Regions from separate parts of the Paenibacillus sp. F4 genome, predicted to be linked through region 2. Evidence: riboswitches for the same ligand, from Rfam matches in the RefSeq annotation. Region 2 holds a riboswitch; each other region holds the start of a gene.

Region 1 (10,060 bases), on a different contig from region 2:
GGCTACAGCCACGTATAAGGATGAGTCGGAGAAGGATGTTTCCAAACCGGCTGTCTGGTCCTCGTCCAGAATTGTTGTTGCGACCGTCAAAGACGGTAACATTAAGGCACAGGGCAAGGGCAAAGCTGTAATTACTGTGAAATATGCAGGTAAAATGACGAAGGTACAGGTAACCGTTCAGTAAAACAAAAGAGCAAGCATACGTCCAAGGACGATATGCTTGCTCTTTTGTTTTAGGAGGCTACCGCTTATAAATTATGACTTATCCTTCTTGGTCGGTGTGTTGCGTGTAAGTGATTCGGTCAAACGCTTGCCAGTCGGCGTCTGGGCCAAGCCGCCTTTGGCGGTCTCGCGGTGCTTCGACGGCATCGCACTGCCGACTTCAAGCATCACGTCAATGACTTCGTCAGACGGAATAGCGCTGCGCACACCCGCCAAAGCCATGTCCGCTGCGGCAAGTGCAGTCACGGCTCCCAGCCCGTTGCGCACAATGCACGGAATCTCCACGAGTCCGGCGACGGGGTCGCAAATGAGGCCGAGCGTGTTCTTAAGAGCGAGACCCACGGCGTGAACAGCCTGTTCAGGCGTACCACCGCGCAACTCGACCATAGCACCAGCGGCCATCCCGATAGCTGAGCCAATCTCAGCCTGACAGCCTCCCTCCGCGCCAGAAATGAAGGAGTTGTTGGCGATCACGTAGCCAATGGCTCCAGCGGCGAATAGGCCGTGCACCATATGCTCATCATCCCAGCCGAACCGCTCCTGCGCACTGATGAATACACCAGGGATAACCCCACATGAACCTGCGGTGGGCGTGGCGACAATGCGACCCATGGACGCATTAACCTCCGACACGGAGAGGGCATAAGCCATAGCGAGCGCGGAGGCATCGCCGGAGCAGGTTTCCCCTGCCCGCAGATACTCGGCTAGGCGCTTGCCGTCACCGCCCGTCAATCCACTGCGGGATACGGTGTCTTGCGTCTGACCGCGATGAACGGCTTCCTTCATCACTTCATAATAATCAGACATTTGGCGGAAGATTTCTTCCTCAGGTGTATTCGTCTCTTGTACCTGCTCTTGAATCATCAGGCGGCCAATCGTGGTGGATTCTTCAGCGCATAAAGCGCTGATCTCATGCAGATGGCTAAACCGCATCGGATTCAGCTCCTTTTTTCAAATTAATCATTTTAATTTCGTACATATGAGGCAAGGACCGCAGCTTTGTGATCAATTCAGCCGTAGCAGGACTGTCCGTTTCGATGGCGGTGAGTGCTTCACCATCCCGGCCTTTGCGATCCACGTGCATATAGGCAATGTTAATGTCAGCCGCGCCGAGCGCTGAAGTCACCGCGCCCAATGTACCGGGCTTATCTGAGTGAAGAAGCACCAGCGTAGGCAGCTCCCCGGTCAGGTTGACTCGGAATTCGTTGAGTTGCTGGACATGGATGCTCCCGCCGCCGATGGAGGAGCCCAGCAGTGTGCGCTGATCCTCGCCCTTCCACAGCTCGAAACGGACGGTGTTCGGATGAGGAGCGGGTAGCCCGCTGACGGCGAATTCCACGGTCATCCCGGCTTGCTCTGCCCATTGCTCGGCATCCGGAATTCGGTGATCGTCTGTATCGTAATTGAGCAGCCCTGCGATGAGCGCTAGGTCTGTACCGTGTCCTTTGTACGTGTCGGCAAAGGAGCCGTACAGTGTCATGCGGGCACGGTCAGGCTGCGCCCCGAGCCAGTGCCGGGCAACGCGTGCGAGCCGCACCGCGCCTGCGGTGTGTGAACTGGAAGGTCCGGTCATGGCCGGGCCGATAATGGAAAATACATCTTTGAAACGCATGGTGTGGCCCCCTGTATGTTCTATACCATAGTATATGGTATTGCCGCGTCTTTGCGCGTATAGACGGTTCCTAATGCTGACGTACAATGTGAGCACAAAAAAGGACAGGATAAGGAAGTTTCCCTTATCTCTGTCCTCGTTACCTGAGAGTTTCGTGCGGTGTCCTTACCGCCTTACCCCTTGGGTGGCTTGCGCTCTCTCCAGAGTTGCGTCAGATGACGATACATGGACCTGAGAGATTATCCGCCAGCCGGGTGCTGGCGTCTTGCTCCTTCGGTGCCGCCAGAGTGTAGGCTCTCTGGACAGACTCTCCCGTCATCTTCATTCGCGTATACCGTTCTACATGTCTTTCTTAGGGTAATGTATGCCGTGCTCGGTGTCAATCACAGGGTTCAATTTTTACATAAACGAGGATTTTGCAAAAACCCAATAAGCGACTTCCAATGAACAATATATAGATCGAAATGGCCTAGTTCGTCTAGATATTGCGCTTTGGAGCGACTGGAATCGAATTTTGCAAAATCCTGAAACAGGTGCGTTTCCAATAAAAAAGATTAAAATTTACATAATTATGGATGAAATCAGGAAGGAATTAGAAGATTGGCGGCTAATCTGATAAAGGACAAGTACATTTATGGAAAACATAGGAGGGATATTGACGTATGGTAAAAGGCTTGCGGTTCACAGGTTCACGCTTAAAAGGGATGCTGCATCTAGCAGCAATCGTATCACTGCTGATCGGGATCTTCGTTCCATTCGGTCAGGTCAAGGCAGAGGGAGCATTGACAGTAGCCGAAGCACTTCAGCGCCAAAGCAGTGGAGATACGGTGACGGTGGAAGGTTACATCGTCGGACATGCTACCGGATCGAAAACGGCTAACTTTTCTTCTCCGTTCGCGAATGATTTTAACGTACTGATTGCCGATCAGGCAAATGAACGTAATACGTCTAATCTATTGGATGTACAGCTGACTTCAGCGTACAGAGGGCAATATGGGCTATCAGGCCATCCTGAGCTGATCGGCAGCAAAATTCGTGTGACGGGTACACTCGGCGCCTACAATAATTTTGGCGGAGTAAAAAGCCCAAGCGCTGTTGAACTGGTGAGCGGAAGCGAGCCGGGGGAACCAGGTGAACCTGGCAACCCGGGTCAACCCGGTACTACACTGCCGGATGGAAAAGGCAAAAAGGTGCTGTTCGATAATACGCACGCACAGACCGCTGGTGCAGCAGATTGGGTCATTGAAGGCGCCTTCTCCGACTTTGCCAATGGACTGCGTAATGTAGGCTTTACGGTAGACCAATTGAATCGTCCCATTCCTTTTACTTATGGAGAGCAGGCCATAACATATGACAAGTTGCGCCAATATGATGTGTTCATTATTGGTGAAGCGAATGTTGCCTTTAAGGCATCCGAGCAGGCTGCCCTACTGCAATACGTGAATAACGGGGGAAGCGTATTCTTCATCTCCGATCATTATAATGCGGACCGTAACAAAAACCGTTGGGATTCCTCCGAAGTTATGAATGGCTACCGTCGTGGAGCCTATACTAATCCAGCCAAAGGCATGACGGCAGAAGAAGCTGCATCACCGGCGATGCAAGGATTAACAAGCTCCGATTGGCTGGCGACCAACTTTGGCGTTCGTTTCCGTTATAATGCGCTTGGTGACGTGAATGCTACCGACATTGTAGCCGCAGATCAATCTTTCGGCATTACCAAGGGTGTGCGCTCGATTGCGATGCATGCAGGATCTACGCTGGCTATTATTGATCCTACCAAGGCTAAAGGCATTGCTTATATCCCTTCAGGCACGAAAAAATGGGGGAATGCTGTAGATCAGGGAGTTTATAACGGCGGGGGCCGTGCGGAAGGACCTTATGCCGCTATCTCCAAGGTAGGTCAAGGCAAGGCAGCGTTTATCGGTGATTCTTCCCCTGTAGAAGATGCTACACCGAAATATGTGCGTGAGGAAAATGGACAGTCGAAGAAGACATATGATGGTTTCAAGGAAGTGGATGATTCCACCTTCCTGGTACAAACGGTCCAATGGCTTGCATGGAAGCAGGACTACACGAAATTGTCCGATGTGGCAGGTTTGACTCTGGATCAACCAACGAAGCTTCTGCCATTCGAGGAGCCTGCGGCTTCCACGGAACCGCAGGCTGAGCCTTGGGCTGCTCCGGCAGCAGGCTACAAATGGTACGATCCTAGAACGTTCAAGTCTGGCTCCTATGGAGCGGCTTCGTAATTATCGTCAGGAGCTCAATGTGAGCCGGTGTTAGTTAGTCGTTTGATCCCTGCAGAGGGATCAGGCGACTTTTTTTGTGATGAAAATTAACCTGTGGTTGGTTATTTCATTACATTTTGTGCCAGAAAGGCCGCGCTACTCCTGGATCATTGATTTTTTAAATGATGTTGATAGCATAATCTTAATTGATATATCCATATACTGGTGATAGGATGTATTCAAATTATTCCGACAAAAACGGTATGTAATGTTCATGAGAGGTTTTAAACATCAAACATGGTGAGAATAAGCGGGACAAGACCATGGAGAATGGAGGAAGCGCGCATTGAATACCGAACCCGTGTTGGAAATTAAAGGATTATCCGTCTCTTTTCGCATCAAGGATCAATATCACCCCGCAGTCGACCATCTGGATCTGACGGTCAACCCCAATGAAGTGCTGGCTGTAGTCGGAGAATCTGGCTGTGGCAAAAGCGCGCTGGCGCTTTCTATCCCGCAACTGCATGACATGGAACGCACACGTGTAGAGGGAGAGGTCCTTTTTAAAGGTACGGACCTGAACCGTCTTTCTTCAGGGCAAATGAATAAAATCCGCGGAGCGGGCATTGGCATGATTTTTCAGGACCCGCTGACAGCACTCAACCCGTTGATGAGCATTGGCAAGCAGATTGAGGAAAATCTTGATTATCATACGTCACTATCTACGAAGCAAAAAAGGGAACGTGTGCTGGAGCTGCTGGAAAGCGTAGATATACCGAATCCTGTGCGTGTGTATGAGCAGTATCCGCATGAACTGTCAGGAGGGATGCGGCAGCGTGTGATGATCGCGATTGCCATAGCTTGCCGACCTTCTCTTATTATTGCAGATGAACCAACTACTGCGCTCGATGTAACGATCCAATCGCAAATTCTCGACTTGCTCAAACAGCTTCAACAGGAGACTGAGAGCGGAATTATCCTGATTACGCACGATCTTGGTGTTGTGGCAGAAGTAGCCGACCGCGTGGTGGTCATGTATGCCGGAGAAATCGTGGAGAGCGCTGATGTTTTTGAATTATTCAGGCATCCACAGCATCCGTATACGCGTTCGTTGCTTGCTTCTATGCCGGGATCGCACACCAAGGGGGAATCACTGCATGTCATCGGCGGCATTGTTCCCTCATTACAAGATATCCCCCGCAATAGTTGCCGCTTTGCTCCGCGTATTCCCTGGATTCAGCAGAGAGTGCATGAAGACCATCCCCAATTAAATGAAATTTCCCCTGGACATTGGGTCCGTTGTACATGTTATCAGCATTTTCATTTTGAAGACGAGGCAAAGGGGGAGGCTGCTCATGGCACTACTGGAGTTAAATGATTTGAGGGTCCACTATCCGGTGCGCGGTGGTTTCTTCCAGCGTGTTATCGATCAGGTGAAAGCAGTGGATGGCGTGTCGATCAGCATTGAGGCAGGCCAGACATACGGGCTGGTGGGAGAATCCGGCTGTGGAAAAACGACGACAGGCAGGACGATCATCGGTCTAAATAAGCTGACGAGCGGACGGATTCTGTTTAAGGGAAAGGACCTTGCGGCTCTGAGCCGTAACAACCGTCATCCACTGCGTAGAGATATTCAGATGATTTTTCAGGACCCATACTCTTCGCTCAACCCGCGTAAGCGCGTATTGGATGTGATTGCTGAACCGCTGCGAAATTTTGAAAAGCTGAGCAGTGAGGAAGAACGAAGGAAAGTACAGACGTTGCTGGAAAAGGTCGGCTTGAACGCCGATGCAGCCTACAAATATCCGCATGAATTTTCCGGGGGGCAACGGCAGCGGATCGGGATCGCGCGTGCGCTGACATTAAACCCCAAGCTGATCATTGCAGATGAGCCGGTGTCGGCGCTGGACGTTTCCGTGCAGGCACAAGTGCTTAATTTTATGAAGGATGTGCAGCGGGAGTTTAATTTAACGTATTTGTTCATTAGTCATGACCTAGGTATTATCCGCCATATGTGTGACCAAATCGGTATTATGTACCGGGGACGTCTAGTGGAGCAGGGGAGCGAGCAAGACATTTATGAGCGTCCACAGCATCTGTATACCCAGCGCCTCATTGCAACCATTCCCAATATTGATCCTACAAAACGACTGGAAAATGCCCAAAAAAGGCGAATGCTTTTATCCTCCTACAAAACAGAGCTACCCAAACATCTAGACGCGAGTGGAAAGCCGTTTGCACTAAAATCAGTAAGTCCATCCCATCAAGTCGCGCTACCATAAGGGGGTACAGAAATGTGGAAATTTACACTGCGTCGGCTGCTGGTTATGATCCCTCAACTTTTTGCACTGAGCGTGCTTATATTTTTCCTAGCTAAGGCTATGCCGGGGGATGCCCTGACAGGACTTATTACTTCGACACCCAATCTGAATCCGGCCGCACTGGAAGAACAGCGACAAAGACTGGGACTGAATGACCCGGTGTGGGTGCAGTATGGGAACTGGCTCGTCCAGCTTGCTCACGGGGATCTGGGCAAATCTTATGTACATAAAATTAGCGTTACCGATCTGATTGGCAGCCGTCTGGGGAACACGTTCTTTCTGGGCGTAGTAATTCTGGTTCTGACGTATCTGATCGCCATTCCGCTCGGCGTACTCAGCGGTCGTTATCAGCATAGTCTGCTGGACAAAACCGTCGTGGGCTATACCTATCTCAGCTTTGCGACACCTCTATTTATACTCGCGTTGTTGCTGCTGTACGTATTCGGATTCAGGCTCGGCTGGTTTCCAACCAGCGGCAGTGTGGATGTAGGCGTGGAGCCGGGGACATGGGCATATTACGTGAACAAGTCGTATCATCTCATTTTACCAGCCGTTACAGGCGCATTGCTCAGTACAACGGCTACGATTCAGTATTTGCGCAATGAGGTCATTGACACAAGACTGAAGGATTTTGTGAAAACAGCGCGTTCCAAAGGGGTACCCGAAGGTAAAATTTATTCCCGCCATATTTTCAAAAACTCTCTATTGCCGATTGCTGCCTTTTTGGGCTATGACCTGACGGGAGTAATTGCAGGCAATATTTTTCTTGAATCTATTTTCGGTTATCCGGGGTTGGGCCAATTATTTCTCCAGTCCATCACCCAACGGGATTTTTCAGTCGTGAACGCGCTGGTCATGATCTCTGGCTTCTTGGCGCTATTAGGAACTCTTTTATCTGATGTCATCCTAAGCAAAGTCGATCCCCGCATTCGAATTGAATAGCGAACAAGTCTAGAGAAAGGGAGGGATTATGGTGTCTATACAGGTGGAGGAGGTCTTCACGCCGGAAATCATTCGTAAATCACCATCCAGTTGGTCTGTACTGCGTCGTGAGCTGGTGCGTGACAAAATGTCCTTGGTTTCCATTGGCTTTATAATTCTGTTCTTGATCTTTATATATGCCTCTGTCCTGTTTGTAAATCAGGATGTTGTCACGACGGTGGATTTGGGCGCGATCCGTGAAGCTCCAGGCTCAGTGCATTGGCTGGGGACAGATCGAGCGGGCAGGGATATTTTCGGCCAGCTGGTCATTGGAGCCCGCAATTCCTTCACCATCGGCTTTACGATTACATTGTTATCCGCCGCTATTGGCTTAACGTTAGGTTTGCTGGCTGGTTTTTATGGGGGACTGGTCGATAACATCATCATGCGGATCATTGATTTTATTCTGGTGCTTCCGTTTTTGATGCTGGTTATCGTATTTGTCAGCATTGTACCCAAAAGCGGCATAGGGTCCTTTATTTTCATCATGACCGCCTTTTTATGGATTGGAAAAGCACGTCTGATCCGGGCCAAGGTGTTGTCGGAGCGCGAACTGGATTATGTGCAGGCTTCCAAAACCCTTGGCACACCTAATTGGAAAATCATCTGGTTTGGCGTGCTGCCCAATCTTAGCTCGGTCGTGATCGTCAATCTGACCCTCAGTCTCGCGGGAAATATCGGGATTGAGACCGGGCTTTCTTATCTCGGCTTTGGCTTACCGGAATCTACTCCAAGCTTGGGTACACTGGTGAGTTATGCGAATGACCCGGATGTTTTGCAGAATAGCTGGTGGATGTGGTTGCCAGCCTCACTGCTTATTTTGGTGCTAATGCTGGCGATTAACTTTATTGGCCAGGCGCTCAAACGCGCCACGGATGCCAGACAACGATTGGGTTAACTGAAGTTCAAGGATAAGGACAATGACAAGGAGGGATTTACAATGGTTAAACACTGGAAAAAAGGAATTCTGCCTGTTCTATCTGCAATTTTGGTACTTTCTCTGGCCGCATGCAGCGGTTCGCCTTCCGCTTCAAATGGAGGAAAATCGTCTGACGGTACAGGCGGCTCAGGGTCCGACAGCAAGCAGGTGAATGCGACAGCGCTGGCGAAGGCAATCAAGAACGATAAGGCACCGATTAAGGGTGGCATCATCAATTATGCACTCGTGTCTGATACCCCTTTTGAAGGCATTCTGAATCCTGTATTTTATGATGGCAATCCTGATTTTGAAGTCTTCCAGTTTTTCTACCCTTCTATGTTTTCGATTGACTCCAATCTGAATATTGACAATAAAGGAGCGGCGACGATTTCCTTTTCCCCAGACAATAAGGCGGTGACTGTCAAAATTGATCCCAAACTGAACTGGACGGATGGTAATCCCGTAACAGCGGAGGACTATGCTTTTTCCTATGAAGTAATCGGTCATAAAGACTACGAAGGTCCGCGTTATGATAGCTTTATGACGAATATTGTGGGCATGGAAGATTATCACGCGGGTAAGTCCAAAACCATTTCTGGCATCAAGGTGCTGAATGAGAAAGAGGTTACCATTCATTTCAAGGAACCTAATCCTTCGGTGAAATCGGGACTTTGGTCTACACCACTGGAGAAAAAGGTATTTCAGAATATCCCCGTGAAAGATATGGCCGGATCTGATCCTGTCCGTAAAAATCCGATTGGCTATGGGCCGTTCAAAATTAAATCTATGGTCACAGGTGAATCTGTGGAATTCGTCAAAAATGAAGATTATTTCCACGGTGAGCCCAAGTTAGATGGCCTTCATCTGAAGGTGGTGAACCCGAATGTCATTACCGAGGCGCTGAAAAGTGGAGAAGTCGACTGGGCCAGCTATCCAACCACCCGTTACAATGAGGCCAGCAATCCGAAAAATGTACAGTTTCTCGGTCAGGAGGAATTATCTTATAGCTATGTAGGCTTTAAGATGGGCAAATTCGATCAGGCCAAGAGTCTAAATATCATGGACCCGAACGCCAAGCTGGCGAACAAGTCATTACGTCAGGCCCTTGGCTATGCGCTGAATAATGAGCAGGTCGGCAAGCAGCTCTATCATGGACTTCGGATTCCAGCAACATCCCTGATTCCGCCTGCCTTTAAGGGATATCATGATATGAATGCAAAGGGCATCACGTATGACCCGGACAAGGCGAAAAAGCTGCTGGACGAGGCTGGATATGTGGACACTAATGGAGATGGATACCGTGAGGACCCTAAGGGCAAGGAACTGGTGCTCCATTATGCGGCACTGAGCGGGGATGCGACAGCTGAATCGCTGGCAAAGTTTTATTTGCAAAACTGGAAGGATGTCGGACTTCATGTCGAGCTGGTGGACGGTCGTCTGCTTGAGTTCAATTCTTTCTATGATCGTGTGCAGAAGGATGATCCCGGTATTGATATTTTTGGCGGCGCGTGGGGAACAGGTTCAGATGTGAACCCTAGTGGGCTGTATGGACGCGGAGCCAGCTTTAACTATTCGCGTTTTACGAGTGAAGAGAATGATAAGCTGTTGCAGGAAGGGGTGTCTGTGAAAGCCTTTGACGACAATTATCGTAAAGATATATACAATCAGTGGCAGGCGTATATGAGCGAGGAGGCGCCCATCGTACCGACGTTATTCCGTTACTCGTTGGAGGCAGTGAATAATCGGGTAGCCAATTACGATATTACCCGTGGCA
Region 2 (10,060 bases):
CTTCCACGATCGTCGGAGTTTCTTCCGTATTGTTTCCGGTATACAGATTGCCCTCGCGATCTGATTTGTCTGCCGCTACCAGCACCACATCTGGAATAAGGTCAATGAAGAGACGTCCGAACAATTCCAAATACGTATGGATGTCACCGAGCTTAAGTATCCCGTCATCAATCATTTGCGCAACACGCAGGCTTTGGGAGCCACTGTAGGAGAAGTCCAGCTTCCCGGCGATGCCCTTCTCGAAAATATCCAAATGTTCGGGTCTTGAAATGCTGGACATAATCATATGCAAATCATGCACTTTGCCAGGATCGACTTCCAGCAGCTTCTGGGAAAGGAAAGACGCTTGCTTCTGGTTATCTCCTTCCAGGACGACCTTCGCGCCTGGATCAATTAGCACCTCCATCAGGTCGACAATTCGGGAGGAGTCGATGTATTTTCCGTCGAGCCACTTTTCCACCTTTCCTAACTTTTCCTGCTTTTTATCACGTTTTTGTGACCAGGATCGCAGTACTTTATTCATTCTTCTTGCTCCTTCCATTTTCTAATCAGATACTGAGTCGCTTCCAGACCGATTTCGTCCACGGCCATTTGCCGGGTACTCTTGTGGGCTTGCTTAACAAGTCTGGAAAGAGTATGGCCCGGCGGCATTTCGATGAAACAGTCAGCTCCCGATTCGACGCAGGCAGCCGCCATATCCATCCACTGGACGGGATTTGCTACGTTTAGGGCAAGGTCCTCAGCAATTTTTTCCTTGGCTTTCGTCTTTCTGCCCGTATGATTCACCAAATATGGTATTTGAGCGTCCCGCAAAGAAAAAGTGTGTATTTTCAGCAATAGCTTATTGGCTACCTCTGACATCAGCGGGGAGTGTGAAGGAATCGGAACCTTCAGAAGCGCCGTTTTAGCGCTCCCAAGCTCTTTCACATGCATAAATGCTTTATTTAACCCTACCAATGATCCGGATACGACGATTTGTTGCTCTGCGTTTATATTCGAGAGATAGACTGGCGTCGCCTCACTATGGGAGAGAAGCACGGCTTGTTGAACCTCTGCCTTCGTAAGCCCCATAATCACACCCATTCCATAGCCTTCAGGGAAGGCTTCTTCCATCAACCTGGCACGGAGCCATACGATCCGAAGCGCATCCTCGAACGAAAGAACTCCCGCGATGACCGCCGCAGGAAATGCACCAATGGAGTGCCCTGCCACGAATTGGGGCCGGATACCCTGCTCGATCAACCGATAGGCTATTGCCGTCTCCTTAACGAAGAGTGCCGTCTGAATCCAGACCGTTGAGCCCATAGCCTTCTCATCATCACGCAGTTCATTTCCGATGATACTTGTTGCCTTTTTCACATACTCGGGCACATCTTGGAGCATTCCAGGAACCTGTGACCCCTGGCCGGGAAATGTAAAAACGATGTTCAGAATCTCACCACCTTTAGCGGATTCAACTTCTTACATTGTCAATTGTAATAAGTGAGCAAATACCTGTAAAATATATATATTCACATATAATCGATAACCTAATGGTTATAAAGGAGCTACTCCATAATGGATTATTTGCAGCTTAAGTATTTTCAAGTGACCTCGAAGTATGAACATGTCACACGTGCCGCGAACGAATTGTTTATCTCACAGCCTGCCTTAAGTAAAATGATTAGAAACCTGGAGACGGAATTGGGTGTGCAGCTATTTGACCGCGAAGGAAAACATATCGTACTGAATGAATATGGAAAGAAATTTCTGAAAAGAGTGAATCAGTCGCTCTCAGCGTTAGAGCAAGGCATATCCGAAGTCAAAGAAATGAAGAATGAAAAGGTAGAGGTAATCACGTTATACGTCGCCGTTGGCTCTATGCTATTACCCAACCTTGTCGGTAAGTTTCGCGATCTCTACCCTCAAATTAGATTCAACCTGACCCAGCACCCTGCGATGGTGAAGAAAGGACTGGCGTACGATTTTGCGATTACGTCCGAAGAGTTGGCAGACAACGAGCATGCGATCCTGCTGGAGGAGGAAATTTTGCTTGGCGTACCAAATTCTCACCCTCTGAGCGCTCAGAACACCGTATTACTGAAAGATCTAGAGCATGAGAAGTTTATCAGCCTTACACCTGGTAATTCGCTTAGGAAAACAACGGACCGCTTTTTTACTCATATCCCTTTTGAACCGAACATCGTCTTTGAAAGTGATGATCCGGCTACGGTAAGAGGGTTGATTCAAACAGGACTTGGCATCTCCTTTATTCCTTCTATCCTGTGGAGGAACGTCGTAACCGAAGACATCAAGCTGCTTCAAATCAGGGAGCCTCGATGTATGCGAACAATCTATCTGTCCTATCCTGCTGGGGAACTGCACACCGATATAGAGAAATCGTTCTTCGAATTCATCATTGGATTTTTCCAGGATATTGCTCAGCATTGACGATTTAGATTCCTTTTGACATAATATCTGCCTTATTGTTTTATCATCCTTCGAATTAGTAGGATCAATATCTTTAGAGTATTTAATTTCTATACATGCTTTGTTTCAATTTTTTTGTTTTTGGTTAAGTCAATGCACATAAATGGGTAACAGCTTCATATGATGGAGCTAAACCATTTACAACTTGTTTAACAGGCAGATTATCTCAGACAGCAAGGAGGGAAATGATGTGAAGACAGTACAATGGCTGGTATTATGTCTTGCTTTTCTCACGATGTTCAGTGCTTGTAGTGAACCCTCGTCCTCTGAAAGTCAATCATCTGAAACTAATTTGTCAAACGGAAAAAAGATAACGCTTACATTGTGGTACTGGAACCGTTCTATTGACGATGAACTACTCGCCCAAGCGGAAAAACAATTTCCCAACATTGAATTAAAAACTCAAAAAATAGGCGGTGACTTCAAAGCCAAACTGAAGACAACGCTCGCAGCACGTTCCGGTGAACCAGACATCGTAGCTCTGAACGATTGGATGGTGGAGCTGTTCCCCAGTGCGGATCGTTTTTATGACTTAAGGGAACTCGGAGCAGACCGCTTAAAGGATCAATATTTGGAATGGAAATGGAATCAGGGGATCACTCCTGATGGTAAAATGATTGCATTTCCCATGGATACAGGACCTACCGCCCTCTTCTACCGAAGTGATCTGTTTGAACAAGCAGGCTTGCCTAGTGATCCTGAAAAGGTTAGTGCCTCCATCCGCACATGGGATGATTACATGGCGGCCGGAGAACAACTTCAGCAGAAATTCGGAAGCCGTTCGTTTTTGGCTGATAATATTGTAAACGTTTACAATCAGGTACTCGCTCAGCATACAAACCTTTACTTCAAGCCGGATGGAAGCTACATCGGCAATCAATCTCCTGACATCCGTCTGGGCTGGAATACCGCTGTGGATTTCCACAGGAAGCATCTGCTCGCCAATGCGGATGGCTGGACTCCCGAATGGAACGCTTCGGTCAATAACGGCAAAATAGCCTCTTTTGTAGGGGCAGTCTGGATGAAGCAAGTTCTCACGGAGGCCGCACCGGATACAGCGGGCAAATGGAGAGTCGCCCGTGCTCCTGGAGGGGACGGTAATCTGGGTGGATCTTTCATTTCTATCCTCAAATCCAGCAAACATCCCAAAGAAGCCTTTGAAGTCCTGACCTGGCTGCAAAACCCGGAACACCAGCTGGATGCCTACCATAAAATCGGGCTGTTCCCGTCCACTCCCGGCGTCTATGACGATCCTATCATGGGGACACCCGAGCCTTTCTTTGGTGGTCAGGCCACCGGGCTCATCTTTGCCGCCTCCGCACGTAATGTCAAAAGCAGCTATTTCGGCGAGCGCTATCCTGTCATCCACGGCATTGTGACCCGTCGCCTTTCCAATGTCGCCAAGCAGGATGCTAATCCCGATGCACTATGGACGGAAACGATGCAACGAATTGAACGGGAATTACAGCGGTAAAAATAAAATTCAAAAAAGGCGTGTGGACCATATGCTGAGAGAAATCTGGAAGCACCGTGCTGTTTATGCTGCGATCTCGCCGTTTTATCTGTTGTTTGGCATCTTTGGATTGTTTCCGATTGGTTTTTCATTATACCTGGCGTTTCACAAATGGGACGGGATCGGAGACATGACCTACAACGGCTGGGGCAACTTTCGCTATCTTGTGACAGATAACGAATTTTGGCAGGCTGTAGGCAACACCTTTGTGATCTGGGTGTATTCAACGATTCCGATGCTATTCTTCGCACTGATTATTGCATTTCTCCTTTATGCACCTTTTGTGAAAATGCGCACCTTATGGAGAGTTGGATTCTTTCTGCCGAACGTGACATCCATTGTGGCTGTCGCCATCATATTTGGTGCCTTATTTGCCAACAATTTCGGATTTCTCAACTACCTTCTGCAACTCTTGGGGCTGCCGATGGTTCAATGGCTGAATGTGCCATGGGGTATCCAAATTGCCATTTCTTCTATGGTCGTATGGAGATGGATGGGCTATAACGCAATCATCTATCTGGCTGGACTCCAGAGTATTCCGCATGTGCTGTATGAGGCTGCGAAAATGGATGGGGCAACCGGAGCGCAAGCTTTTTTCCGCATCACCATCCCCATGCTGCGCCCAGTCATTCTGTTTACGGTCATTACGTCCACCATCGGCGGTATGCAGCTCTTCACCGAGCCACAGGTCCTGGTCGGTAATGACGGCGGTTCCGGGGCAAGTGGCATGACCATCGTTTTATACCTGTACCGCGAGTCGTTCATTAACAACTATTTTGGATATGGTGCAGCCGTCGGATGGGGCATGTTCCTCATCATTGCTCTATTCTCCATCATAAACTGGAAACTCGTTCAAGGTAAAAAATAACGATGGGAAGGAGCTTCACAACATGATGCAGACACGCGCAAAATCCTTTGTTTTATATGCCGGATTGTTGGTGGGAATCATCCTGTCGATGTTTCCATTTTACTGGCTGATCGTCATGGCAACCCGTACCACTTCAGACATCTATCGTTTTCCACCGCAATTGTGGTTTGGCAGCCACTTCTTGGATAACATAACGAGAGTATTACAACAGATTAATTTTGCCGGAGCCTTTTTTAATACCCTTTTTGTAGCTGGTTCTGTTACCCTATTGGTTCTGTTTTTCGATTCACTGGCAGGTTTTGCATTCGCCAAGTTTGATTTTCCGGGCAAAAAAGTGCTATTTATCGTTCTGCTAGCTACGATGATGGTCCCTTCACAACTTTCGCTTGTCCCCTCCTTTGTCATGATGGCCTCCTTTGGATGGGTAGGTACGTTCAAAGCGCTTATCATCCCGGGGATGGTAAATGCCTTCGGCATTTTCTGGATTCGTCAATATGCGGAAGAATCCATTCCAAAGGAGCTGCTGGATGCGGGCCGGATGGACGGATGCAGCTTTTTTCGACTGTACTTGAATGTAGCACTGCCTATTCTACGTCCTGCGTTCGCTTTTCTCGGCGCGTTTACCTTTATAGGAGCCTGGAATGATTATTTATGGCCGCTAATCGTCTTAACGGATGAGCGTAAATTCACGCTCCAGATTGCACTGTCACAATTGAACGGGATTTACAATACGGATTATGCGATGGTCATTGCGGGCACCCTGCTGGCTGTACTGCCACTTATTATTTTGTTTCTTTTCATTAGCCGTCAGTTTATTTCCGATCTTGCCGCCGGAGCGGTCAAAGATTAGATTCACTTGAATTCCCTTATTCATTTCATGTATAATAGTTAATCGTCATTTCAAATAGCTTACATGATGAAGTTAGGTATCCGACAGGCAATCAGGATAAGCGATTTACGATTTGAACATGAACTATGAACTGAGGGGAACTTACCAGATGAACAAATTCACATATTATAACCCCACCAAATTAATTTTTGGAGACAATCAAATTGAAGAACTTCAGCAGGAACTGCTGAATTACGGCAAAAACATTTTGCTGGTATACGGAGGTGGAAGTGTCAAACGAAATGGTCTGTATGACCAGGTATTAGACGCGTTAGAGCCGCTACATCTGAACATTCATGAATTGTCCGGCGTAGAACCGAATCCGCGCTTGTCCACCGTTAAGAAGGGCATCGACATTTGCCGAAACGAAAAAATCGACTTCTTACTTGCAGTAGGCGGTGGAAGCGTTATTGATTGCACCAAAGCCATCGCAGCAGGGGCTGAATATGACGGCGATGTGTGGGATATTATCAACAAAAAGCACATGCCGACCGAGGCTCTGCCATTCGGCACCATCCTCACACTCGCCGCCACCGGTTCAGAAATGAATCCGGATTCTGTTATCACCAACTGGGAAACGAACGAAAAATACGTATGGGGCAGCGCGGTGACACATCCGAAATTCTCGATTCTGGACCCAAAAAACACCTTCTCTGTGCCACGTGATCAGACGGTATATGGCATGGTGGATATGATGAGCCATGTGTTTGAACAATATTTTCACAATGTTAAAAATACACCGTTGCAAGATCGTATGTGCTTTTCCGTGCTGCAAACCGTGATCGAAACTGCACCTAAGCTGCTGGAAGATTTGCACAACTACGAGCATCGTGAAACGATTTTATATGCCGGAACGATTGCCCTTAACGGAACACTGCAAATGGGCTACTTCGGGGACTGGGCTTCGCATACGATTGAACATGCATTATCCGCTGTATATGATATTCCTCATGCTGGCGGTCTGGCGATCCTGTTCCCCAACTGGATGAGACATACGGTGGATCAGGATGCTGCACGCATGAAGCGGCTGATGCTCAGTATGTTTGATTTAGATACCACTGGTAAAACGGATAAGGAAATTGCTTTGGAGGGGATTGATCGCCTGAGTGCATTCTGGACAAGTCTCGGTGCCCCTTCCACCCTGGCCGATTACAATATTAATGATGAGCAATTGGAAAAAGTCGCAATCATTGCAGCCCGTGAAATGGAATACGGAGGCTTTGGTAATTATAAAAAGCTGAATCAAGAAGATATTTTAGCTATTTTACGTGCATCGTTATAACATTTAAAAGGGAGTGTCCTCAAGCCTATGGTGGCTGAGGGCACTCCCTTTTGGAATTTATGAATTAACCGTTTGTCCCTTTTCTTCTACTTGAATAGCTGCCCCTACACTGGCACCTGCAAGAATGCCCTTTTTCTTACTAGAATTCAGAGAATCCATATAGGTTCGGGTTTCTGCAACTACAATTCCTGATAAGCCGAGCAGTGCAATCAGGTTCGGGAAAGCCATCATTGCGTTAAAGATATCTGCCAGCAACCAAATCGCATCCAGTTTAATGAACGCGCCCCCGGCAACCAGTACGATGAACAGATAACGGTATGGCTTAATCCACTTAACCCCAAGCAAGTATTCAACACAGCGTTCCCCGTAGTAGTTCCAGCCAAGCATAGTGGTGAAGGCGAACATAATCAGAATGATTGTGAGCAGTTCTGCCCCCAGCGGGAATGCGCTGGAAAATGCCTGCTGAGTCATCAGGCCCGCATCGGTAGGCCCGCTCCACACACCGCTAACCAGTAGCGTCAACCCGGTCATCACACAAATAACCATCGTATCAATAAACACGCCTGTCATGGAAATTAGCCCTTGCTCCGCAGGCCATTTGGTTTTGGCAGCTGCAGCTGCAATCGGTGCGCTCCCCAATCCGGCCTCATTGGCAAAAATACCTCTGGCTACCCCACTACGCATGGCCAGCATAATCGTAGCTCCGGCAAATCCGCCCGTTGCAGATGTAGTTGAAAATGCCGAATGGAGCACCAGCGCAATTGCGGCAGGAAGTTGGTCAGCAAACCGAATCAGTACGATGAGACAGATCAGTACGTACAAGCCTGTTTTAAAAGGAACGACCTTCGTCGATACCTTGGCAATGCTTTTGAGTCCTCCAATAGTAACCAGTCCTGTAAGGACCGCAATAATCAGTGCCGTTACAATAGGCGGAACGCCAAAACTGTTTTCAGTCGAAGATACAATCGCTTTGACCTGCGGAAACGTTCCAATCCCGAACAACGCTACCAGCATGCCCGAAAAAGCAAACAGCATCGCCAGCGGTTTAAAACGGCGTCCAAGACCTTTCTCAATATAATACATCGGGCCGCCGGAAAATTGTCCATTCCGATCTTTCACCCGGTATTTTACCGCAAGTACACCTTCCGCATATTTCGTCGCCATCCCAAAAAAGGCTGCAACAACCATCCAGAACAAGGCACCCGGCCCGCCCAGCTTAATGGCTGTCGCTACGCCGACAATACTTCCTGTGCCAACTGTAGCCGCCAACGCTGTACTCAAAGCCGCAAAACTACTTACATCCCCGCTGCCTTCATTCGGGGCCTTACCGATCAGCTTGATCGCCAGGGGCAGGCGGAATACCTGCAGCATCTTCAAACGTATGGTCAGCCACAACCCCGTTCCCATGACAAGAATGATGAGAGGCGCCCCCCATATCCAGCTACTAATCGCTTCTAACACATGTACCAAATTCATTTCAACCCGCTCCTCCAGCATATTAGAAAACAAAAAAGAGTCAAATCCGCTGATTCGACTCCTGGAGAGGTTAAAGGCACGAAAAAATACAACCATCTTGTGCAGGTTTTCTGCCACTAATAGCTCATAAAAAAGCCTAGGGCATTCCCTGTCACAGGTTATTCGCGTCTCTGTCCTTTTGCCTGAGAGTTTAAGCAGATGTTCTCTGCGGTGCACCTTCGGCGCCCAATTAAGGGTCTCTCCAGAGTTCTGTCCGTTTACGGTCCCCGCTTGTTGCTGTAATCAGCCTAAGCACCTGAGAGTTTTGCCCCTTCGGTCGGAACTTTCGTTCCATCTCCCGCAAACATCAACCAGACATATGAAATTTTTATTCATTATACAGAAAACTTTCAGCTTATTACAAGTGAAAAGTTTGTGAAGCCCTCTGAAATATTATTATTGTGTCTATCGAAAAAGCGGGTACAGCAGATTGCATCCTTAGGATGTCCTCTGCTATACCCGCCCGAGACAATATGGAATTACAATTCTTCACCATTGGTTGCTATCACATTTTTATACCAGTTAAATGAGTCCTTTTTGGAGCGTTTGAGCGTTCCGTTACCGTCATCATCCAGATCAACGTAAATAAATCCGTAGCGCTTGGACATTTCGGAAGTAGACATGCTCACAAGGTCGATAGGACCCCAGCTGGTGTAGCCAAGCAGATCAACACCGTCGGCAATCGCTTCCTTCATTTGAACAATATGCTGACGCAAGTAATCAATACGATATGTGTCATGCACAGAACCGTCTTCTTCTACCTTATCATAAGCACCCAAGCCATTTTCCACGATGAACAGCGGCTTTTGGTAGCGGTCATATAACGTGTTCAGCGTAACACGCAGACCGATCGGATCAATTTGCCATCCCCAGTCAGAGGACTGTAAATATGGATTTTTCACGCCGCCAATCAGGTTTCCTGCTGCTTTCTCACCTTCTGGACCTGCAGATACGGTCAAGGTCATATAGTAGCTGAATGAGATAAAATCAACCGTATTATTTTTCAATATTTCGGCATCGCCTGGTTCTGTGTGTATTACAACATTATTTTCTTCAAAATAACGATTCATGTAGTTGGAATATTCCCCACGGGCATGCACATCCGTAAAGAACAGGTTCATCTGATTTTCATGCTGGGCTTTCAGTATATCCTCTGGGTTACACGTATGTGGATAGCTTTCCATACGTGCCAGCATACAGCCGATCTGAGCGCCCGGGATGATCTCATGTCCCCGTTTGGTCGCCAGTGCACTAGCTACAAATTGATGATGCAATGCTTGATATATCGCTTGTTGTTTGTTTTCTACACGGTCAATAACCACACCGCCACCGGTGAACGGACTCATGGTCATTACATTGATTTCATTAAAGGTCAGCCAGTATTTTACTTTATCCTTATAGCGCGTAAACACCGTTTCGGCATAATTTACGTAATGCTGTATGACTTCACGTCCCAGCCAGCCATTATACTTCTGCGTCAGACCTAGCGGTGTTTCATAATGTGACAATGTTACCAGCGGCTCA
Region 3 (10,060 bases), on a different contig from region 2:
TCAATACACAATGGCAGCGGATCGCATGAACGAGCGGGTTTCTTACCTGTATCAACCATACAATCCATCCATTCTGCGTCTGGTGAAAATGGTTATTGATGCCGCTCACCGTGAAGGACGTTGGGTTGGTATGTGTGGTGAAATGGCAGGAGATACAACAGCAATTCCGTTGCTGCTGGGTCTTGGACTTGATGAGTTCAGTATGAGCGCAACTTCCATTCTGCCAGCACGTAGTCAAATCTCCAAGTTGTCCCGTGCGGACATGGAAAAACTGGCTACAAAAGCTCTGGACATGCAAACAGCAGAACAGGTTGTTGAATTGGTTCAAAGCATCGAAGGCTAAGGAAGGGTATTACATTTCAAAGGTTATATCTTTTTCCAACAAAAAAAATTGCTGTGTACATACAGCAGCCGGTATCTATTTAGATACCGGCTTTTTTGCATCCTTTAAGTAGAATTTGTTTTTAACTGCATGAGCAATTCAGTACAGGTTTGCGGGCTGCGGTAGTTTCGTCCAATCGTGTGACTGGAGTAGTATATGGTGCATTGAGTACCAGCTCAGGGTTCTCTTCTGCTTCCCGCGCAATATGAATCATAGTGTCGACAAAAGCATCAAGTGTTTCCTTACTTTCCGTCTCCGTGGGCTCGATCATGATGCACTCCTCTACATTCAGCGGGAAGTAAATTGTAGGCGGATGGTAGCCGAAATCAAGCAGCCTTTTGGCTACATCAAGCGTGCGCACTCCAAATTTTTTCAAGCCTCGCCCCGACATTACGAATTCGTGTTTGCAATGTCCAGGGTAGGGCAGGTCAAAATGTGGAGCGAGCCGATGCATCATGTAATTGGCATTGAGCACAGCGCATTCCGATACACGCTTTAAGCCATCAGGACCGTAGCTACGGATATAGGCGTAGGCACGAACGAGAATACCGAAGTTGCCGTAAAAGGCCTTAACCCGTCCAATAGAATCTCCCTGTTCCCGGTCCCAGTGGTACACCCCCTGCGGATCCCGTACGACAAGCGGCTTGGGCAAATAAGGGATGAGCCGTTGCTTTACGCCGACAGGCCCAGCGCCGGGGCCGCCGCCGCCGTGCGGGGTACTCATCGTTTTGTGCAAATTGAGATGCACTACATCGAAGCCCATATCCCCGGGGCGGGTAATCCCCATGATGGCGTTGGAGTTCGCCCCATCATAGTAGAGCAGACCACCCGCGTCATGCACGATGGCAGCAATGTCAGTGATTTGCTTCTCGAACAGTCCAAGCGTGTTCGGGTTGGTCAGCATGAGCGCAGCGGTGTCGTTGCCTACGGCTTGACGCAGCGCATCCAGATCCACTAGCCCCTCAGGAGTGGAGGGGAGGGTGACGGTTTCGAAGCCCGCGACGGTTGCGCTGGCGGGGTTCGTTCCGTGCGAGGAATCCGGCACGAGCACCTTGGTACGTCGCTCACCGCGTGCTTCGTGGTATGAGCGAATCATCATCAGCCCGGTCCATTCGCCATGGGCGCCCGCGGCGGGCTGAAGCGTGACGGCATCCATGCCAGTTAACGCAGCCAAATCATTTTGGAGCGTATGCAGCAGCTCCATGGCACCCTGGATGCTCTCCTCGGGCTGATATGGATGGATTTTGGCGAAGCCTGTATACCGGGCGACATCCTCATTCACTTTCGGATTGTATTTCATCGTACAGGAGCCGAGCGGATAAAATCCATTGTCCACGCCGAAATTTCGCCGGGACAAGGCGGTATAATGCCGAATAACGTCTACTTCGTATACCTCGGGTAATGCCGCAGGTTCGCTGCGCAGCGCATAATCTGGCAAAAGCTCTCCCACCGGGCGACGGGGAACGTCGCACTCGGGAAGGGAATAGGCGATGCGACCCGGACGGCTCAATTCAAAAATGAGCGCTTGATCGTGTTCCTTCAACAGCCCTTGTTTCTGATCCTGTCCGGTGTGTGTCATAGCAATCCCCCCAAGGTGTGTACAAATTGGTCAATCTCTTCTTTGGTTCTTTGCTCCGTCACGGCAATCAACATGTGACCAGCAAGTTCCTCATAGTCCCGGCCCAAATCGTAGCCAGCGATAAATCCAGCAGCTAGCAACTCGGTCTGGAGTCTGCTCATATCTGTACCCTCAGGCAGTCTAAGGGCAAACTCGTTAAAGGTTGGTGCGTTAAACGAGGAAGTTACGCCCTTCAAGCTCAGCAATTGCTCTAAGGCATATCGGCTTTTATGCAAATTTAGCTCGGCTACTTCCTTGATCCCCTTCCTACCCATAACAGACAAGTATACAGATGCGGATAAAGCTAGCAACGCTTGATTGGAGCAAATATTAGAGGTGGCCTTTTCGCGTCGGATATGCTGTTCCCGCGCTTGCAAGGTCAGCACGAAGCCGCGTTTACCATTGCGGTCTGTGGTCTGACCCACAATGCGGCCAGGGATACGGCGCATATGTGTCTGAGAAACGGCAAAGTATCCACAGGTCGGACCGCCGAGAGAAGAGGAGATGCCAAGTGGCTGCGCGTCTCCTACCACAATATCCGCGCCCTGTTTGCCGGGTGTTTCCAGCAAGCCAAGTGCCAGTGGGTTGGCACTGACGACCAAAAGACCTTTGTGCGCATGGATGAGATCAGCCATCGGCTTCAGGTTTTCCACGGCTCCGAAAAAGTTGGGGCTTTGGACCAAAACAGCCGCGGTCTGTTCCGATACGGCCGCCGCTAACGCATCAGCATCCGTTACGCCGTCCGAACAGCCGATCTCCACGATGTCCAAATCCAATCCGCGTGCATAGGCTGCCAATACCTGACGTGCCTCTGGATGGACGGACCTCGATACGATAAGCTGTTTACGGCGGGTAGCTGCGGCGGACAGTGAGCCCGCTTCCGCCAGTGCAGTCGCTCCGTCGTACATGCTGGCATTAGCTACAGCCATGCCCGTCAATTCGCAAATATACGACTGAAATTCGAAAATGGCTTGTAGCTCGCCTTGGCTTACTTCCGGCTGATAGGGGGTGTAGGCTGTATAGAATTCCGAGCGTGAAGTGATGTGCTGGATGACGGACGGAATATGATGATCATAAATTCCTGCGCCAAGGAAGCTGGCATGTGTGTCTGTATTGGCGTTGTGTCTGGCCAGCTCGGCCAAGTGGCGGGTCAAGGCTTTCTCATCGAGTCGAGAAGAAAGAGGGAGTTCCCCTTGATATCGAATGGCCTCTGGAATGTCACTGAACAAATCATCAATGGATGATACACCGACCACACGCAGCATTTCGGTTTGATCCTGCTCAGTCATAGGGAGATAACGATGCTGCTTCATAGGTTCTGGCTCCTTTCGAAAAGCAAAATTTTAAATCGTAAATTAGCTAATAAAAAAGTGTGAGATGAGAAACCCGGAAGTTCATATCTGACATGTTTGCTTTATTGAAATGAAGAGAGTTTAAGATCAGCGCGGGCGTTTATAAAAGGGTGTTGCCACCACCTCGGCACGCAGGCGTTTGCCACGAATCTCAACCTCCAGCGGTGTGGAGAGGACGCTAAAACGACTGTCCACCAAGGCGAGGCCCAGATTACGCTTCAAGGTGGGCGACTGAGTTCCCGTTGTGACCTCACCGATGCGTTGTCCTTCTGCGAATACCGGATAATGGGCGCGTGGGATACCGCGATCAATCATTTCCAGCCCGATCAATTTGCGAGGAATCCCTTGATCTTTCTGACGTTGCAGTGCTTCTCTACCGATAAAATCTCCTTTATTCAGCTTGACGAAGTACCCTAGACCGGCTTCAAGTGGTGAAATCGTGGCAGATAACTCCTGTCCGTACAGCGGCAACCGTGCCTCAAAGCGTAGGGTATCCCGAGCACCAAGTCCAGCGGGAATCAGCCCATACGACTCACCGAAACGAAGCAAACTCTCCCATACGGCTGGTGCTTCCGCGGCAGGTACGTAAAATTCAAAACCGTCTTCGCCCGTATATCCGGTTCGTGAGACGAGAGCTTTTGCTCCGAACAATGGCACGTCCTCATGGAAGCGGAAAGATGCCAGATTCGTAATGTCCGTATCTGCCACGGCTGCGGCAATTCGTACTGCTTCTGGTCCTTGCAACGCCAGCAATGCTATCGCATCAGACACATTCTCCATGTGAACGGATGCAGGCATATGGCGAATGAGCCAATCCCAATCCTTATCGATGTTAGAGGCGTTCACTACGAGCATGTAGCGTTCTGGTCCTTTGCAGTAAACAAGTAGGTCGTCTACTACACCTCCATCGGGGTAACACAGGAGTGAATATTGTGCCTGACCTGCTTCCAACTGGCTGACATCATTCGTGGTCACCCTTTGCAGAAAAGCTTCGGCCTCTTTGCCTTCAACCAAAAACTCGCCCATATGCGATACATCGAATAAACCCGCACGTTGGCGGACGGCCTCATGCTCCTTTTGAATGCCGCTAAACTGAACGGGGAGCTCCCAGCCGCCAAAGTCAATACAACGAACCCCAGACTGCGTCCCGTAGGACGAATATAGCGGTGTTCTTCGCAAATTAGTCATTTTTCCACTCCTATCCGGTGTGATCGGCTAAACAAAAAAGACAGGCCGAAAAAAACGTATAGACAGCAGTCTATACTCTTTTTTCAGCTCTGTCCTTGATACCAGAAAGTTACCCCGGTATGTACCGGGTTTCCTCTTGGGTGATCCGCTCCAATAGCGAATGCTCTCCAGAGATGCGTCCGGCAGAGGTCCTTTTGCCTGAGAGATTCACCTGCAAATGCAGGCTTACTCCTTCGGCGCTACCTTCGGGATCTGCGGTATATTACCTGGCTGTGCAGATAACAACTTGATCCGATTCGCGTGCACAACTGTCTCACAAGCGGCAACAGCTATGCGAATCTTTTTGGCAGTCTCTCCCTCTGCGTTCATCCGCGTTTGCAGTTGTCGGGGTGTTTCCCAAAGTATTTGCTATAATCCATTAATACGCAAATTCATTCAAAATGTCAATAAAAATGTCATCGAAAACAATAGAAAAAACATTTAATATATAAATAAGGATATGTAAGCGTTTGTTATAAGCTATCATATTTTTATATAGTACGCTATATGAGGTGATATGAAGTATTTTTGTTAGTATTATTGACATGAGTGTTCTTGTTGTCATAATCTTAACCTGTCTAATACAGGTGAGCAAAAGCGATTTTATTCATATGGAAGTGAGGGGAACAGGATGGGTGAAGTGAAGCAGCAACTTTGGTATACAAACGAACATGAGTGGGTTCAGCGTACAGAGAATGGGACGGTGCGGGTTGGTATTACGGACTTTGCACAGCATCAACTGGGTGATATTGTTTTTGTAGAATTACCTGAGGTGGGAGTAACGATTGAGCAGGGAGCGGAGATCGGTACGATTGAATCGGTGAAGACGGTATCCGACCTTTTTGCTCCGGTGACGGGAAACGTATTAAAGGTGAATGAAGCGCTGGAAAGTACGCCTGAACTAGTAAATGAATCTCCCTATGAAAAAGGTTGGATGATCGAAGTAGAGATGGGCAAAGATGTGGAGGAAACATTGGGCAAGCTACTGTCTGCGGATCAGTATGAGAAGTTGATTTCGGAGTAATAATGGGGCAATACAGCATGAAAAAAGAGCGTGTTATTCTGAATTTTTTATATTGATTTTCAATTGAATAAGAGCATCGTTAGTTCGCTCGTTTTTTGTATAAAATAGTCGCTATGATCTGCCATAGCGGCTATTTTTTTGTTGTCATTTTGGAAGCGTAATTACGTGTTTTACTCTGGCACAGAAGGTGGTTCCCTATAAGTTTGTGCAGATTTAAATTCCTGTTTTTTCGACTAATTTCTATAGCTACAGGTCATATTAAGAAGAATTATGCAGGTATAATACCATCCCGGATAATTTAAATTTAAATGTTGTCATCAACGTTCATGACGAAAGTACGTTTTCATTTCGTTGATGAAGATAGCGCTGTCATTTAGTATGAATTTTAAGAAAAGGTAGTGATGCTTACCTACAAGGAGGATTTGAATATGAGCACATTGGACACAAAGCCAAGTTCAAAAGGAGGCACTCGTGTCGCCGTACAGCGTTTTGGCCGTTTTCTTAGCGGAATGGTTATGCCCAATATGGGAGCCTTTATTGCATGGGGATTGATTACAGCACTCTTTATTCCGACCGGATGGTTCCCGAACGAAGGTTTTGCACAACTGGTTGATCCGATGAAAAATTATTTACTGCCGCTGCTGATCGGTTACACAGGGGGCACGATGATTCACGGACAGCGTGGAGGTGTGATCGGTGCCATTATGACGATGGGTGTCATTGTGGGGGCCGATATCCCGATGTTCCTGGGCGCGATGGTAGCTGGTCCGCTGGCTGCATGGATATTGAAGAAGTTTGACAAGGCCATTGAAGGCAAAGTCAGATCAGGCTTTGAAATGCTGGTCAATAATTTCTCAGCCGGGATTATCGGTGCCATTCTAGCACTGCTTGCCCATGTGGCGATCGGCCCGGTTGTACAAATGATCAGTCAAGTATTATCGGCAGGGGTACAGTTCCTCGTGAACGCAGGGCTATTGCCGCTTGTCAACCTCATTATTGAGCCCGGAAAAGTATTATTTTTAAACAACGCGCTGAATCACGGAGTATTAAGTCCGATTGCGTTGGAGGAAGCTGCAAGAACAGGGAAATCCGTACTGTTCATGCTGGAATCCAACCCTGGGCCGGGGCTCGGTATTTTGCTGGCCTACTGCCTGTTCGGTAAAGGCTCTGCGAAGTCGTCGGCTCCTGGAGCGGTCATCATTCATTTTTTCGGCGGGATTCATGAAATTTATTTCCCTTACATTTTGATGAAGCCGATTCTGATTCTTGCAGCTATAGCTGGGGGCGTTGTGGGAACCTTCTGTTTCATGTTGACAGGTGCCGGACTGGTTGCTGCTCCTTCACCGGGCAGCATTATCGCCTATTTTCTAATGACGCCAAAAGGCGGATATTTGCCAATGCTAAGCGGGGTGATCGCTGCTGCGGTCGTATCCTTTGCTGTTGCTGCAGTGTTACTCAAGACTGGTAAGCAACAAGAAGAGGGGCTGGAGGAAGCTGCATCCCGCCTGAAAGATATGAAAAATCAAAGCAAGAGTGCAAGTGCTAATGCCACTGTAATGGAAGATAACCACGAAGCTGATCGTACTGCCGAGATTGCCGCAGATCGAACGCTCAAGGATAAATCCGAAGTGAACAAGATCGTCTTTTCCTGTGATGCAGGTATGGGTTCAAGCGCTATGGGTGCCTCGATTTTACGCAAAAAAATGAAGCAGGCGGGTGTGGGCGTAACAGTTACGAATACAGCAATCAGTGAAATTCCACAGGATGCGGATATTGTCATTACGCAAAAAACGTTGACAGACCGGGCTAAAACAGTAGCTCCGAAAGCTGAGCACATTTCCATTGACAATTTTTTGAAGAGTCCTGAATACGAAGCGCTGGTTGAACGTCTGAAATCCGATTCTTAATCCCCATCGAAGTCAGGCGGACTGTATGCAATATACGTCTCCTGCTGGAGGAATGAGCTTGGGAAGGAACGGTATGCGCTTATGAATATTACGAAACGACAACGTGACATCGTGGAATATCTTCTGGAGCAGTCCAAAGAGGTTACAGCCGGGGAAATTGCCACGAAGATCAATGTCAGCACAAGGACGGTTCATCGGGAACTGGGCGCAGTCGAGCATTGGCTGGCAGTTCATGAGGTGAAGCTGGAGAAAAAGTCAGGAATCGGTATCTGTATAGATGCTGACCCAGCTCAGCTTGTATGCCTGCGGAAGCAATTGCTGGATACGAAGTCAGATGAATATTCGGCTGAGGAGAGAAAGATCGTGATTCTCTGCATGCTGCTGGATACACGGGAGCCGATCAAGCTGCTGGCGCTGGCTTCAGATCTGAAAGTCACGGTAACTACGGTCAGTCATGATCTGGACGATTTGCAAGGCTGGATTGGGGAACGGGGACTCGTGCTTGTGCGCAGACGAGGGTACGGCGTCGAGATGACGGGGCGCGAGACAGACAAAAGACGGGCGATTTCCGAACTAGCACTTGAATATTTGGATGAATCCGATCTGTTTTCAGCCGGAGAAGAGCATCGTCCTGTAACCCGTGTCGCTGACAAGCTGCTGGAGATGATCGGCAGAGAGAACCTGCTGATCGTGGAAAATGCCCTCTGGCGGCCCCATGAAAAATGGTTGGAAAACATGGTGGAAAGCAAGTATATGGAGTTGCTGATTCAAATTTGCGTTTCGCTGGCACGTCTACGACTCGGGTACGTTGTGGCTCATCGTCTCTCATATTCGAAAACAGATTCGGATGAGAATATCATGCTGCGCACAGCTATGGTAGAACGCATATGCGCAGAATTGTCAGCGGCGCTGGATATTGACTTTCCGGACCCGGAACGATCTTATTTCAGGCTGCTGTTCCGTGATGCCGAGGATCATTCTACCCGGCTGCTGCCGCTGGATGATCTTGTACTGCTGGAGTCGGTTCATGAGTTGATTCGTCGTGTGGAGGAAGAAACAGGCACGCCATTGGAAGAGGACCGTGTTCTGCGTGAAGGACTGATTGCCCATATGGCTCCGGTATTCAAACGTTTGAAGGAAGGCAAGTCGATTCGTAATCCCCTCCTTCAGCAAATCCGCAAGGATTACAGCAGCTTATTCGACTCAGTGAAAAAGGCTGCGGCGGACATGACAGAAATGAAAGTCCCTGATGAAGAGATCGGATTTCTGGTCATGCATTTCGGCGCTTCGCTGGAGCGGCTGCGACAATTGCGGCGGGAGGTGCGGGCCATCGTAGTCTGCACGAGCGGCATTGGTTCATCCAGACTTCTGGCAACAAGGCTCGCCAAAGAGCTACCACAGATCAAAATTGTGGATAGGGCCTCATGGTACGAGGCGGCGCGGATCCCCAAGGAGGATTATGATCTGATCATTTCGACAGTAGAGCTACCGCTTGAACCAGATCGCTATCTTAAGATAAGCCCGCTGCTGACGCAGGAGGAGAGTGATCGCCTGCGTCAATTCATCCAGCATATTACACTCCATCATCCCGATGACCATCAGCAGGAACAGGTCGTTCAGCCCGGTCAGGACATGGAGTGGCTTACCGGCCTGCGGAAAATTCTCGATGAAATTGTACACATTGTACAGCAATTTCAAGTGTATCCGCTGGAAAATCAGGGGATGGATATGGCGGCGATCGTAGAGGCTATATGCATGTTGGAGGCGGGGCGGGGGAATGTTACAGAGCCTTCTGCGGTTGCTGCACAACTCATGGAAAGAGAGCGCCAAGGTAGTCAGGTAATTTCTGATACCTCCATTGCTTTAGTTCATACGCGTAGCCACTATATTCGCAAGCCTTCGCTTACCTTGTATAAGCTGGCAGAGCCGCTGTTGGCGGATACAGGTGAACAGGTAGAATGCGTGCTGCTCATGTTGGGACCTCGTGAGCTGCCGAGAGAGAGCTTGGAGGTATTGAGCGAGATTAGCGCATTACTCTTGCAGGAAGACATGGTTACGCTACTGGAACACGGTAGCAGGGATCATATTGTCAATTATATATCGAGTGAGCTGGCTGAATTTTTCCACAGTAAATTAGGGACAGGGAGGAACCTACCGTGAGTATTATGACGATAGACAAAGTAAAAATGAACGCAATCGCCAAAGACAAATATGAGGCGATTCGCATGGCTGGACAAATCCTGCTGGATGCAGGACATATTTCAAGTGAGTATATTGACAAGATGCTGGAACGCGAGGAGATCGTGTCTACCTACATCGGGAACGGGCTGGCTATTCCACATGGCACCAAGGAATCCAAGACGCTTATTCAATCGACAGGCATTTCCATCGTTCAGTTTCCGCAAGGCGTAGATTTTGGGGAAGAGAAAGCATACATGGTGATCGGCATTGCAGCACAAGGCGGCGATCATATGGAGATTTTGACGAGTATCGCCGTGGTGTGTGCGGAGGAAGAAAATATGGATAAACTTCGCAATGCGGTGACCCCAC

Evidence for each region. A riboswitch is a leader RNA that binds a small molecule or an ion and turns the genes downstream of it on or off. The one in region 2 is predicted to bind glycine.
Region 1: linked by a shared signal. The riboswitch ahead of sdaAB (L-serine ammonia-lyase, iron-sulfur-dependent subunit beta) and the one ahead of C1T21_RS24715 (alanine/glycine:cation symporter family protein) in region 2 are both predicted to bind glycine.
Region 3: linked by a shared signal. The riboswitch ahead of gcvT (glycine cleavage system aminomethyltransferase GcvT) and the one ahead of C1T21_RS24715 (alanine/glycine:cation symporter family protein) in region 2 are both predicted to bind glycine.

Annotation. Positions count from the first base shown of each region.
Region 1 covers NZ_POVS01000003.1:14,861-24,920, forward strand. The annotation lists gene C1T21_RS00095 (Ig-like domain-containing protein) at 1-184, shown strand, start outside; gene sdaAA (L-serine ammonia-lyase, iron-sulfur-dependent, subunit alpha) at 256-1,155, opposite strand; gene sdaAB (L-serine ammonia-lyase, iron-sulfur-dependent subunit beta) at 1,145-1,834, opposite strand; glycine riboswitch at 2,044-2,159, opposite strand; gene C1T21_RS00110 (DUF6359 domain-containing protein) at 2,497-4,086, shown strand; gene C1T21_RS00115 (ABC transporter ATP-binding protein) at 4,412-5,443, shown strand; gene C1T21_RS00120 (ABC transporter ATP-binding protein) at 5,421-6,347, shown strand; gene opp4B (oligopeptide ABC transporter permease) at 6,360-7,328, shown strand; gene C1T21_RS00130 (ABC transporter permease) at 7,357-8,265, shown strand; gene opp4A (oligopeptide ABC transporter substrate-binding protein) at 8,308-10,060, shown strand, end outside.
Region 2 covers NZ_POVS01000020.1:288,135-298,194, reverse strand. The annotation lists gene mdcA (malonate decarboxylase subunit alpha) at 1-523, opposite strand, end outside; gene C1T21_RS24745 (ACP S-malonyltransferase) at 520-1,359, opposite strand; gene C1T21_RS24740 (LysR family transcriptional regulator) at 1,558-2,430, shown strand; gene C1T21_RS24735 (ABC transporter substrate-binding protein) at 2,660-3,943, shown strand; gene C1T21_RS24730 (carbohydrate ABC transporter permease) at 3,975-4,850, shown strand; gene C1T21_RS24725 (carbohydrate ABC transporter permease) at 4,873-5,700, shown strand; gene C1T21_RS24720 (iron-containing alcohol dehydrogenase) at 5,849-7,021, shown strand; gene C1T21_RS24715 (alanine/glycine:cation symporter family protein) at 7,079-8,497, opposite strand; glycine riboswitch at 8,658-8,752, opposite strand; glycine riboswitch at 8,771-8,847, opposite strand; gene C1T21_RS24710 (glycoside hydrolase family 1 protein) at 9,016-10,060, opposite strand, start outside.
Region 3 covers NZ_POVS01000017.1:83,268-93,327, forward strand. The annotation lists gene ptsP (phosphoenolpyruvate--protein phosphotransferase) at 1-343, shown strand, start outside; gene gcvPB (aminomethyl-transferring glycine dehydrogenase subunit GcvPB) at 465-1,961, opposite strand; gene gcvPA (aminomethyl-transferring glycine dehydrogenase subunit GcvPA) at 1,958-3,313, opposite strand; gene gcvT (glycine cleavage system aminomethyltransferase GcvT) at 3,440-4,540, opposite strand; glycine riboswitch at 4,717-4,816, opposite strand; gene gcvH (glycine cleavage system protein GcvH) at 5,211-5,603, shown strand; gene C1T21_RS19075 (PTS mannitol transporter subunit IIBC) at 6,032-7,510, shown strand; gene C1T21_RS19080 (BglG family transcription antiterminator) at 7,592-9,670, shown strand; gene C1T21_RS19085 (PTS mannitol transporter subunit IIA) at 9,667-10,060, shown strand, end outside.